DNA from 2 places in the Pseudomonas sp. P9_2 genome. Region 2 is predicted to be linked to the other one. Evidence: riboswitches for the same ligand, from Rfam matches in the RefSeq annotation. Region 2 holds a riboswitch; the other holds the start of a gene.

The links. Region 2 has a riboswitch for cobalamin ahead of QMK52_RS16550 (ABC transporter substrate-binding protein). Riboswitches for the same ligand answer to the same signal wherever they lie in the genome.
Positions count from the first base shown of each region.
Region 1: another riboswitch for cobalamin. It lies ahead of QMK52_RS19885 (CbtB domain-containing protein); the one in region 2 lies ahead of QMK52_RS16550 (ABC transporter substrate-binding protein).

Region 1 covers NZ_CP125376.1:4,448,750-4,454,459, reverse strand. The annotation lists gene QMK52_RS19890 (hypothetical protein) at 80-649, shown strand; cobalamin riboswitch at 766-970, shown strand; gene QMK52_RS19885 (CbtB domain-containing protein) at 1,067-1,255, shown strand; gene QMK52_RS19880 (CbtA family protein) at 1,267-1,971, shown strand; gene QMK52_RS19875 (cobalamin biosynthesis protein) at 1,968-2,360, shown strand; gene cobM (precorrin-4 C(11)-methyltransferase) at 2,432-3,178, shown strand; gene nfuA (Fe-S biogenesis protein NfuA) at 3,301-3,885, opposite strand; gene QMK52_RS19860 (acyltransferase family protein) at 3,945-4,970, opposite strand; gene QMK52_RS19855 (fatty acid cis/trans isomerase) at 5,052-5,710, opposite strand, start outside.
Region 2 covers NZ_CP125376.1:3,697,611-3,703,320, forward strand. The annotation lists gene QMK52_RS16540 (ABC transporter ATP-binding protein) at 1-584, opposite strand, end outside; gene QMK52_RS16545 (FecCD family ABC transporter permease) at 581-1,585, opposite strand; gene QMK52_RS16550 (ABC transporter substrate-binding protein) at 1,582-2,592, opposite strand; cobalamin riboswitch at 2,707-2,901, opposite strand; gene QMK52_RS16555 (DNA/RNA non-specific endonuclease) at 2,924-3,853, opposite strand; gene QMK52_RS16560 (M4 family metallopeptidase) at 3,990-5,051, shown strand; gene QMK52_RS16565 (protealysin inhibitor emfourin) at 5,081-5,386, shown strand; gene QMK52_RS16570 (aldehyde dehydrogenase family protein) at 5,404-5,710, opposite strand, start outside.

The DNA of each region.
Region 1 (5,710 bases), 750 kb from region 2:
GACACTCCTGCCATTTCGCAATTAGCGAAGTGTTTTTGAAATGTGGCGAATTTTAATCCATTGGCTTCAGGAATGAATCATGCTGATATCGACTTCTAACGCGCCCACTCCCTTCGCTCTTTTTAACGATACAGGTGCAATCAATAACAAACCGCGAGTCAGTACTGACGCTGTTGAGCGTGCGCCGCAGAGTTCCCTGGCCAGCCCTCCGGCCGCACTGAACAATCATAGTAATCTGCCGCGATTCAAACGATCAGAGCCGCTTTTGAGCAGCCTTGTGGAACAGCCCACCAGCGCCCGCCCTAAGGTAGTCCATTACCAACAGGACGCTGTGATGAATAAGATAAAGCAGCACTTTCGTGAGTACGCCGCAGGCGAAAATGACCGTTTTGTAAACGTTAACGAATTGAAAGAAGCGGCAGGTCAGGTGCCAAGCACCAGAACTTTTTCCGCCGAGGCAACCTTGTATGCCAAGATACTCCTGCAAAACCCTCGGGCACTTCGTGAGCTAGATATCGGTATTGGTGACAATGGCAGGCCCGGCGCAGAAGATGGAAGATTCGATATTGCAAACATCAATCACATGCTAACAAAGCCCACTTTCATGGGGCAGCACCATACCGTTTTGCTGCGTTATAGACCCAACTAATTAATCTGGTCAAGTTACACAGTCGGCGATGTTTGACACTTGATCGCAAGGCTTCGACAGGCAAGGGGTGTTCGTCAAGACGCATCAATTTGACGTACATCACTGCGTCATGCTCTCCTACACATCTTGTTTCGGGTGCCCTTCACAGGGTGAAACGGGAAACCGGTGAGTCGATGCGTCGACGAGTCCGGTGCTGCCCCCGCAACGGTAAGCGAGCGAAGTGTCACAGCCACTGTGCAAATGCATGGGAAGGCGACGCTTTCAGGACGTTCAAAAGTCCCCTCGCAAGCCCGGAGACCGGCCCGAAAAAATCAGATAACAAACCCGCGGTGGGCGGGCGCTGTTCAGAACCCTGCGAGCCTGGCTCGCGGGGTTTTCATGCGCTCGTTTCACCCTGACACCTGAAAGGGACGCGCCATGTCGATCATCAGCAGCACTTCGCCCTCCGCCAGCAGCACTGCCACCTTGAGCCAACGCCTGACCGCCGCCATCGGTGCGTCAATCCTTGGCGCGTGCCTGGTGTATTTCGCCGGTTTCTCCCATATCGAAGCCGTGCACAACGCGGCCCACGATACCCGCCATAGCGCCGCGTTCCCGTGCCACTGAGACCTGCCGACATGATCAAGCGTATTGCCCAAACTGCAGGGTTCACCGGCCTGTTGGCCGCCCTGCTGCTGACCCTGCTGCAAAGCTTGTGGGTCGCGCCGTTGATTTTGCAGGCGGAGACCTTTGAAAAGGCTCCAGCTGTTGCCGAAGTCACCCATGAACATGCTGCTGGCGCCGCTGCCCACACCCACGACGCCGAAGCCTGGGAGCCGGAAAATGGCTGGCAGCGCGTGCTGTCGACCACCGGTGGCAACCTGGTCGTTGCGGTCGGGTTTGCGCTGATGCTGGCCGGCCTGTACACCCTGCGCGCACCAACCCGTACAGCTCAAGGGCTACTGTGGGGCCTGGCCGGTTACGCGACATTCGTACTTGCGCCGACCTTGGGCCTGCCGCCTGAACTGCCGGGCACCGCCGCCGCTGATCTGGCGCAACGGCAGATCTGGTGGATCGGCACTGCCGCGTCTACCGCTGCCGGCATTGCTTTGCTGGTGTTCGGTCGCGGCTGGTTGCTCAAAGTGCTGGGCGTGGCGATCGTCGCCGTACCCCACGTGATTGGCGCCCCACAGCCGGAAGTCCACTCCATGCTGGCCCCGGAGGCCCTCGAAGCCCAGTTCAAGATCGCATCGCAGTTGACCAATGTGGCGTTCTGGCTGGCCCTTGGTCTGATCAGTGCCTGGCTGTTCCGCCGTAACCGCGACGAACACTACTCGGCATGACCCTCGTCGTCGGCCTGGGTTGCCAGCGGGGTTGTGATGTCCGAACCCTGCTGGAACTCCTTGATAGCGCCCTCGCCGAAGGCGGCATTGAACGCCAACGCATTACCGCGCTGGCGAGCATTGATCGCAAACAGGCTGAGCCGGGGTTGGTGGCCCTGGCCCAATTGTTGAGCCTGCCCTTGCAGTGTTTCAGCGCCGAACAACTGGCCGGCTTTGAACATCGGCTGAGCCACAAATCAGCCGTAGCATTTAGCCATACCGGCTGTTACGGCGTCGCCGAAAGCGCCGCATTGGCCCTGGCTGAGCAACTCGCCCACGGCCCCGCCCGCCTGCTCATCACCCGCAAGAAAACCATCCAGGCCACCATTGCATTGGCCTGCGCCGGTTAAAATCCCGATAATTGCCGCTCTCGATCATGAGCATTCTTCATGCTCGCCCGTTTTTTCAACAGGAATTCCCCATGACCGTCTACTTCATCGGCGCAGGCCCCGGCGACCCGGAACTGATTACCGTCAAGGGCCAGCGGCTGATCCGCAGCTGCCCGGTGATCATCTACGCTGGCTCGCTGGTGCCTGCGGCGGTACTGGAAGGTCATCAGGCACACCAGGTGGTCAACAGTGCCGAGCTGCATCTGGAACAGATCATCGACGTGATCAAAGCCGCCCATGCGCAAGGCCAGGATGTGGCGCGCGTGCACTCCGGCGACCCGAGCCTGTATGGGGCGATTGGTGAGCAGATCCGTCACTTGCGCGAGTTGGGCATTCCCTTCCAGATCATTCCCGGGGTTACGGCGGTGGCTGCCTGCGCGGCGTTGCTGGAAACCGAACTGACCCTGCCGGACATTGCCCAGAGCGTGATCCTGACCCGCTATGCAGATAAAACCAGCATGCCGGCGGGTGAGGACTTCGACAGCCTGGCCCGGCACGGCACGACAATGGCCATTCACTTGGGGGTCAATCATCTGGAAAGGATCGTCGCTGAGCTGCTGCCGCACTATGGTGCAGATTGCCCGATCGCCGTGGTGCACCGCGCGACATGGCCGGACCAGGATTGGGTGGTGGGTTCGTTGAGTGATATTGCCCAGAAGGTCGCGACTAAAGGCTTTCGGCGTACGGCGCTGATTGTGGTCGGGCGGGTGTTGGCAAATGATAGCTTTGGCGAATCCTCGCTGTACCGCGCAGGTCACGCCCACCTCTATCGCCCCTGAAGAAATGGATTAATCCACAGCCAATCCAAACTATCAGACAATCATCATAACTTGCTGAATTTAGAGCATAAAAAACGGCGCTCACGGGGCGCCGTTTTTTAATCTCGCAGTGAACGCCTTACTTAGTAGTAGGCGTTTTCTTTCTGCGTGTGGTCGGTCACGTCACGTACGCCCTTGAGCTCGGGAATACGCTCAAGCAAGGTGCGCTCGATGCCCTCGCGCAGGGTCACGTCCGCCTGGCCGCAGCCTTGGCAGCCACCGCCGAACTTCAATACGGCAATACCGTCATCCACCACGTCGATCAGGCTCACCTGGCCGCCGTGACTGGCCAGCCCCGGGTTGATCTCGGTTTGCAGGTAGTAGTTGATGCGCTCGTTGACCGGGCTGTCGGCGTTGACGTTCGGCACCTTGGCGTTGGGCGCCTTGATGGTCAACTGGCCGCCCATGCGATCGGTGGCGTAGTCGACTACGGCGTCGTCAAGGAAAGCTTCGCTGAAGGCATCGATGTACGCGGTGAAGCTTTTGAGCCCCAGGGCGGTGTCTTCAGGCTTCTCTTCACCAGGCTTGCAGTAGGCAATGCAGGTCTCGGCGTACTGGGTGCCGGGCTGGGTGATAAAGACGCGGATGCCGATACCCGGGGTGTTCTGCTTGGACAGCAGGTCAGCCAGGTAATCGTGGGCGGCGTCGGTAATGGTTATGGCAGTCATGGAAACTCCTCACAGGCTTGCCGGCAGTTTACGCCAAATCATTACAGAGGTACAAAGTCCTAGTATTTTTGTCGGGAAATAATTGCCCGCCCCTCAATACCCAGTAAACGCTTGAGCGTGCGATAGCTTGCCTTCTCGAGCCATTGGTAGCTGCCATAGGCGCCCAGTACTATCAATACAATGCATACCGGCAGGATTGTGTAGGGATCTATTCCGGTTCGGTCAGCGACCCATCGCCCCACGGCTAGCACCAGCACGTGGATCAAGTACACCGAGTAAGAGCAATCACCAAGCAGCTTCAAAACGCGAGAATCTTGAAAGTAACGCTCCAGGGTCACACAACTGATAACCAATATCGCGCTCGGCACGCCCCATTCCAGCGCACGGGGTATGTCTGCCCCATGATAAATCGCCGCCAGCGCCGCCGCGATGCCCAGCAACGGCAACCACGCCCTGGCCTGACATAGGCCACGCCGGTAAAGCATACCGATCACAATGCCCATCAGAAACTCGAAAATAATGTCCTCATGGTAGAAGCCGCTGGCCAGGTCAAAGGCGGGAGTGATGATGTAGCACACCAGATACAGCAGCGCTGCTACCACCCACAAGCGATAGGCCGCGGGCACCAGCAAGGCAAAAGCAAACAGGCAATAAAACAGCATCTCGAAATTCAGTGTCCACCCGACATCGAGCAGGGGATAGACGCCGAAGCCTCCCGGGTTTTGGGCCGGGATAAAGAGCATCGACATGAGTACATGACCGGGTTCGAGCCGAGCCTCTGGAAAGATCGCAGGCACAACGGCAACCACGACAATCATGATCAAGGTATAGAACCAATACGCCGGAACAATCCTCGCTATGCGCATCAGCATGAAACGCCCGGGGCTCAGCGCTTTGTCGGCAGTCGCCAGGTAAATCACCAAGCCACTGATGACAAAGAACACATCCACTCCAATGGCGCCTTTGTCGACAAACAGAGATTCCAGCGCGTTGCTGGCTTCAAAGTTGAAAAAACCTTGCATGAAATGGTGGCCCACCACACTCCATGCCGCCAAGGCGCGTAGAAACTGCACTGAAATCAACATCGGTGTCCCCTGTCCAGTCCGTAGGTAGGTATCCGACTGCTTCAGTGCTCACTTGGAGAAATGACCGGACCAATACAGTAGTTATAGATTCTCGTAGCGGTTCATGTCCAATACACCCTCTTCCACTGGCGTGGTTTCACGAATGTAGCGCGACAAATCGTGGAAGTATTGCCAGAACTGCGGATGACTGCGGCGTACCCCCCAGCGCTCGACTATTTTCTCAAACCGCTTGGCATCCTTGGCCTGCTCCATTTGCGTGACGAATTGCGGCACCTCTTGAGCTGGAATGTTGAACATGAAATTCGGGTAACTGCTCATCACCCCCGGATAGATGGTCAGTGTGTCGAGGCCCGGCTGGTAGCGATAAGCCTCACCCAACAGGAAAGCCACATTACTGTGGGCACGGTTACGCAGCATGCTGTAGACCACGCGCTGACCACCCTGGGTTTCGATGCGCAGCATAGTGGCTTCGGGCAACTGGTCGATCACCTTGAGCCCCGCCGCCGGGCGCGATGTCAGGCGGCTAAGCGCCTGTTCGGCGTCCCGCAAGGCCGGGTCGATACCAGTGCGCGAGCAATAGGCCCCGGTGCAGCGGTTGATTGGGTCGGGGCTGACGTTCAAACCGCCGTAACGCGTCAGCAGTTGGTTGGCAAAATCGCGCTTGGGATCTTTCTCGTCCAGATGCAGCCCCGTGGGCTTGTCGTCATCAATGGCTTCATAGTCCAGCCACAACTTGAGCT
Region 2 (5,710 bases):
TCATGCAGGGCAATCAAGGTCGTCACCGGCAAGCCTTGCACGCCTTTGAGGATCGCCAGTTGATGCTGGATATCAAGGTGATTGGTCGGCTCGTCCAGCAACAAAATCTGCGGCCGTTGCGCCAGGGCGCGGGCGATGTGTACGCGCTGGCGTTCGCCGCCAGAGAGGCTGCGCCAGGCGCGTTGGCTCAGGTGGGTAGCATCTACGTCGTGCAGGGCCTGGTGCACGATGGCATCGTCTTCACGCGACCACGGGCTCAACGCAGACAGCCACGGCGTGCGGCCCAGGGCCACGGCGTCGAACACGCGGATGGCGTCGTCGGTGTCGGCCTGTTGCTCCACCACCGCCAGCTGTTGCGCGATGGTGCGGCGCGACAACTCACCGAGCGGCTTGCCACCCAGGCGAACATCGCCGCTGGCCGGCACACGTAATCCAGCCAGCAATTTGAGCAGGGTGGATTTGCCTGAACCATTGGGCCCGACGATCCCGAGGGTTTCACCCAACTGCACGTCCAGGTCAATGTCGCGCAGCAACTGCGCCTCACGCACTTTGAAGCCCAGGCCGCTGCAACTGAGCACGCTCATCGCGCATTCCTCCGGCCAATCAGGATCAGCGCAAACACCGGCGCGCCCACCAATGCGGTCACCACACCTACCGGAATCACCTGGCCCTTGATCAGGGTGCGCGACAGCACGTCCGCAGCGATCAAAAACAGCGCGCCACCCAAGGCGCTGGCCGGCAACAAGCGCGAATGCCCGGTGCCAAGCAACAGGCGCACCGCATGGGGAATCACCAAGCCGACAAACCCGATGGAGCCGACGATGGACACCATCACCGCCGTCACCAGCGCAGCGCAGGCCACCAGCACAAATTGCACGCGGCGTACGGGGATGCCGAGGGAGGCCGCCGAGTCGCTGCCGAAGGTAAACGCATCCAGTGCGCGCCGGTGCCACAGGCACACCGCGAGCCCCACGACCGCCACCGGCACCGCCAACCACACCGACGGCCAGCGCACGCCGCTGAGGTTGCCCAGCAGCCAGAACATAATGCCGCGGGCCTGTTCGGAGCTGGCCGACTTGGTGATCAGGAACGCGGTCAAAGCATTGAACAACTGCGAGCCGGCGATGCCTGCGAGGATGATCTGCCCGGTACCGCTGGACGAACCGCTGGCCCGCGCCAGCAGCGTCACCAGCGCAAACGCCGCCATCGCCCCCACAAACGCGCCGGCCGATAACGACACCAGGCCACCGCCCACGCCAATCAAGGCAACGAGTACCGCGCCGGTTGACGCGCCGGCGCTGATGCCCAGCAGGTACGGATCGGCCAGCGGGTTACGCAGCAGCGATTGCAGGATCACGCCGCACGTTGCCAACCCTGCGCCGCAGGCTGCGGCCACCAGGGCCCGGGTGAGCCGATAGTTCCACACCACGCCTTCGTCGATGGGGTCCAGCACGAAGCCCGCGCCCCAGAGTTTATTGGCGAGCACCTGCAGCACCACCTGCGGTTCGATGGCGGTTTCACCGATGGCGACGCCAGCGAGCAGGGCGAGCAGCAGCAACGCCAGGGCGAGTAGGCTGCGCATCATTGGCCCAGGTCGTAGCCGTCGATGGCGGCGGCCAGTTGTTCAAGGCCTTCGAAGGTGCGCAGGCTCGCCTGCAACGCCAGGGCGTCGAGGATGATGATACGGTTGTTCTTGACCGCGTCCATGTTGCGGGTCACGGGGTCGCTGCGCAGGAAGGCGAGTTTCTTTTCATGGTCGTCGGCCGGGTAGCGGCGGCGGTCCATGCGAGCGATCACCAGGAAGGTGGGGTTGGCCTTGGCGATGGTTTCCCAGCCCACGGCGGGCCACTCTTCATCGGACTGCACGACGTTACGCAGGCCTAGGGTTTGCAGCATGAATTGCGGCACGCCCTTATGGCCGGCTACGTAAGGGTCGCTGGCCATTTCGGCGCTGGAGAACCACACCAGTGCGCTGGCCTGCTTCAAGCCTTTGCCCTGCGCCGTAGCGACGGATTTGGCCAGGCGCGCCTTGAGTTCGTCGGCCAGTTGTTGGCCGCGATCCTGTACGTCGAATATCTGTGCCAGTTGCTGGAGGCTCTGGTAGATCGTCTCGATGCGAAAGGGCTCCAACCGGGTGCCATCGGCGCCCACCAGGTTGTCCTTGCCTTCGCAGTCGGACGGCAACAGGTAGGTGGGGATCTTCAGTTCATGAAACTGCTCACGGGTGCCGACCACGCCTTGGGGGCCCACCACCCATTCCAGCTCGGCGGCCACCAGTTGCGGGCGCTTGGCGAGTACGGCTTCGAAGCTTGGCTCGTTGTTGGCCAGGCGCTCGATGCGGTCGTCCTGGGCCTTGTACTGCGCCGCCACGTTGTTGAACCACAGCGAAGTGCCGACCACCTTGTCGCCCACGCCCAGGGCGTAGAGCATCTCGGTGGCAGCCTGGCCGATGGTCACGCTGCGGGCGGGGGCGTGCTGGAAGGTCAGGGTGCTGCCGCAGTTTTGCACGGTCAACGGGTACTGAGTGGGCGCGGCTTGCGCCAGGGCACACATACCCAAGCCTGCGATCAGGGCGGTAACGCGTGGCAGCATGAGGCGATCTCCTTGTGAACCGTAGGTGCAGCAGGGGAGGTACGGCTCGGAAATACGCCCATGGACGCTGCTGATGGGCAGGGCCAGGATGTCCTTCCCGGACACCCCGCCGGTTAGTGAATTAGCTGGGCCGGCAGGTCTCCTGACTGATGCGTCGTCGCCTTGCTCCCGCCTTCCCGGACGCGGTCCAGTGGCAGTGGGGAGCAGGCTCGGCATCTACAGTTGCGGGGGCAGTTTCGGTTCACGTCGCGTGCGGCGTTTCGAATTCCCTGTTAGTCCCATACGGGAACCGGCGGCGATATGGTAAGCGATCACACCCTGTAGGCGCGAATCAGAGTCGAATATCTTGCGGCCCGCGGATCAGCGCTTCGATCCGGGTGCCTGTGGCGCGCTCTTCGTTGCTGAACCCGTCGTAGTCGGCCAGGTTGGCGAAGCGGATGCCGGTCAGTTGTTCGATCGCAATCACACTGCGCTGGTAGGTGCGAAGCGGGCCGAATACCAGGTCGAGTTGGCCCAGCTCGCGGCTTTGGTCAATCATGTAGGCGCTGGCGGACGGTTTGCCATCGTCGCTGAGGTAGGCCACTACTTTCCAGAACGCCCTGGGGATTTTTACGCCACGGTAAAGTCGGTCGTCATCGGCGAACACTGGCCCGGTAAATACCGTGGCGCGGGCTTTCCAGCGCTGGGTGTTGTCGAGAATGTAGTCTTCGAGTTCCAGCCAGGTCTTCTGGTTGAAGCCGCTCATCTGGGGCGAGCAGTTGGTGAAGTGAAAGGTGTCGAAGTTGGCGGTGTTCGCCTCGTCGCCCCAGTTGGGGTCCTGGCGCCGTACCAGGTGGCCGCGGTCCAGGCCATTGCCGGCATAGAGGTCTTCACCTGCTTGGGCGTCCAGAGGCAGGCGGCCATCGTAGGCCCAGGCGTCGTTGCTGCGCGTGATGTCCACATGCTTGGCGCCGTCGATATTGACCCCCACGTAGAGCGCCAATCGCCGGGAGCGCGACATGGTGATGGAGAAATGCGTGTAGTCCAGACGCTTGGGTTGCACGTCGCTTGCCAGCGGCTCGCCAACCGTGGGCCATGGCACCACGAAGTCGCTGAGGAAATCGTCGGCATAGCCCGCGCGGTTTTTGAAGTCCTTGGCCGCTGTGACACGCGGCGTCGCGGTTCTGGCTTCCAGCAGGCTGGGGCTGGCTGCGACCAATGGGCGCAGGTCGGCGAGCCTTGGGCGGTGGGAAAGGTCGATTTTGGCTGTGCGGGCGGGCATGGGCATGTTCCTTATGGGCCTCGGATAAACACCACTGAAACACAAACTCATGACAATTTGGCCCAGGTGGCGAACACAGGGCTATCCTGAAAACCGTTACCCGGACGTTCATCACACGCCAAAAAGGAGCCAGCTCATGTGTGTTCGCCAACCGCGCAACCCGATTTTCTGCCTGATCCCACCGTACATGCTCGACCAGATCGCCCGCCACGGGGATAAAGCCCAGCGGGAGGTCGCATTACGCACGCGCGCCAAGGACAGCACGTTCCGCTCGTTGCGTATGGTCGCGGTACCCGCCAAGGGCCCGGCCCGCATGGCGCTGGCCGTGGGCGCCGAGAAACAGCGCTCGATCTACAGCGCCGAAAACACCGACAGCCTGCCTGGCAAGCTGATTCGCGGCGAAGGGCAGCCCGCCAGTGGCGATGCCGCAGTAGACGAAGCCTATGACGGCCTGGGCGCCACCTTCGATTTTTTTGACCAGGTATTCGACCGCAACTCCATCGACGATGCGGGCATGGCGCTGGACGCCACGGTGCACTTCGGCCAGGACTACAACAACGCGTTCTGGAATTCGACCCAGATGGTGTTCGGCGATGGCGACCAGCAGTTGTTCAACCGCTTCACCGTGGCGCTCGACGTCATTGGCCATGAGTTGGCCCATGGCGTGACCGAGGATGAGGCCAAGCTGATGTACTTCAACCAGTCCGGCGCGCTGAACGAGTCGCTGTCGGATGTATTCGGTTCGTTGATCAAGCAGTACGCGCTGAAGCAAACGGCCGAGGACGCCGACTGGTTGATCGGCAAGGGGCTGTTTACCAAAAAGATCAAAGGCACCGCTCTGCGTTCGATGAAAGCCCCGGGCACCGCCTTTGATGACAAGCTGCTGGGCAAAGACCCGCAGCCGGGGCATATGGATGATTTTGTGCAAACCTACGAGGACAATGGTGGCGTGCATATCAATTCCGGCATTCCCAACCACGCGTTCTATCAGGTGGCCACCAAGATTGGCGGGTTCGCCTGGGAGCGTGCAGGGCGGATCTGGTATGACGCACTGCGCGATTCGCGGCTGCGGCCCAATTCCGGCTTTTTGCGTTTTGCGCGTATCACCCATGATATTGCCGGTCAGCTTTATGGCGTAAACAAGGATGAGCAGAAGGCGGTCAAGGCAGGCTGGAAAGCGGTGGGCATTAACGTTTGACGAAGCCGCCTGTGCGGCGAGGAACAGCCATGCGAATTTCAATCAAGGAAAGCGGCGGGGCGGCGTTTTTTCCAGGGTTGGCCAAACCGCGCAGCGTCGAACTGGACGCGTTGCCCGAGCAGGACCAGCAGGAGCTGCGGCAACTGATCGAAGACTCGGGTTTCTTTCGGTTGCCGCAAAGCACTCGCCCTGAACCAGGCAACCCCGGCCAGGTGCATTACACCCTGACAGTGACGGAGGGAGCGCGCGAGCACACGGTCTGTGTGCTCGCGCCGGTAAAACCCCAGGCCCTGGATGGTTTGGTGCAGTGCGTGCGACGACATATTAATTGTTGAGCGCCAAGGCTGGCAGGCTACTTACGATCCAGCCACACCGTCTGGGCATTGCAGAACTCGCGTACACCGAAGTGCGACAGCTCGCGGCCGAACCCGCTTTTTTTCACGCCGCCAAACGCCACCCGAGGGTCCGACACGCTGAACGCGTTGACGAAGACCCCGCCGGTTTCCAGCTGGTCGGCAATCGCTCGCGCCTTTGCCGCGTCGGCCGTGAAGATGCTGGCCGTCAGGCCGAACTCGCTGTCGTTGGCCAGGGCCACGGCGTGCTCGGCGTCGCGGGCGGTGATGATCGACGCCACGGGGCCGAACAGTTCCTGTTTGAAC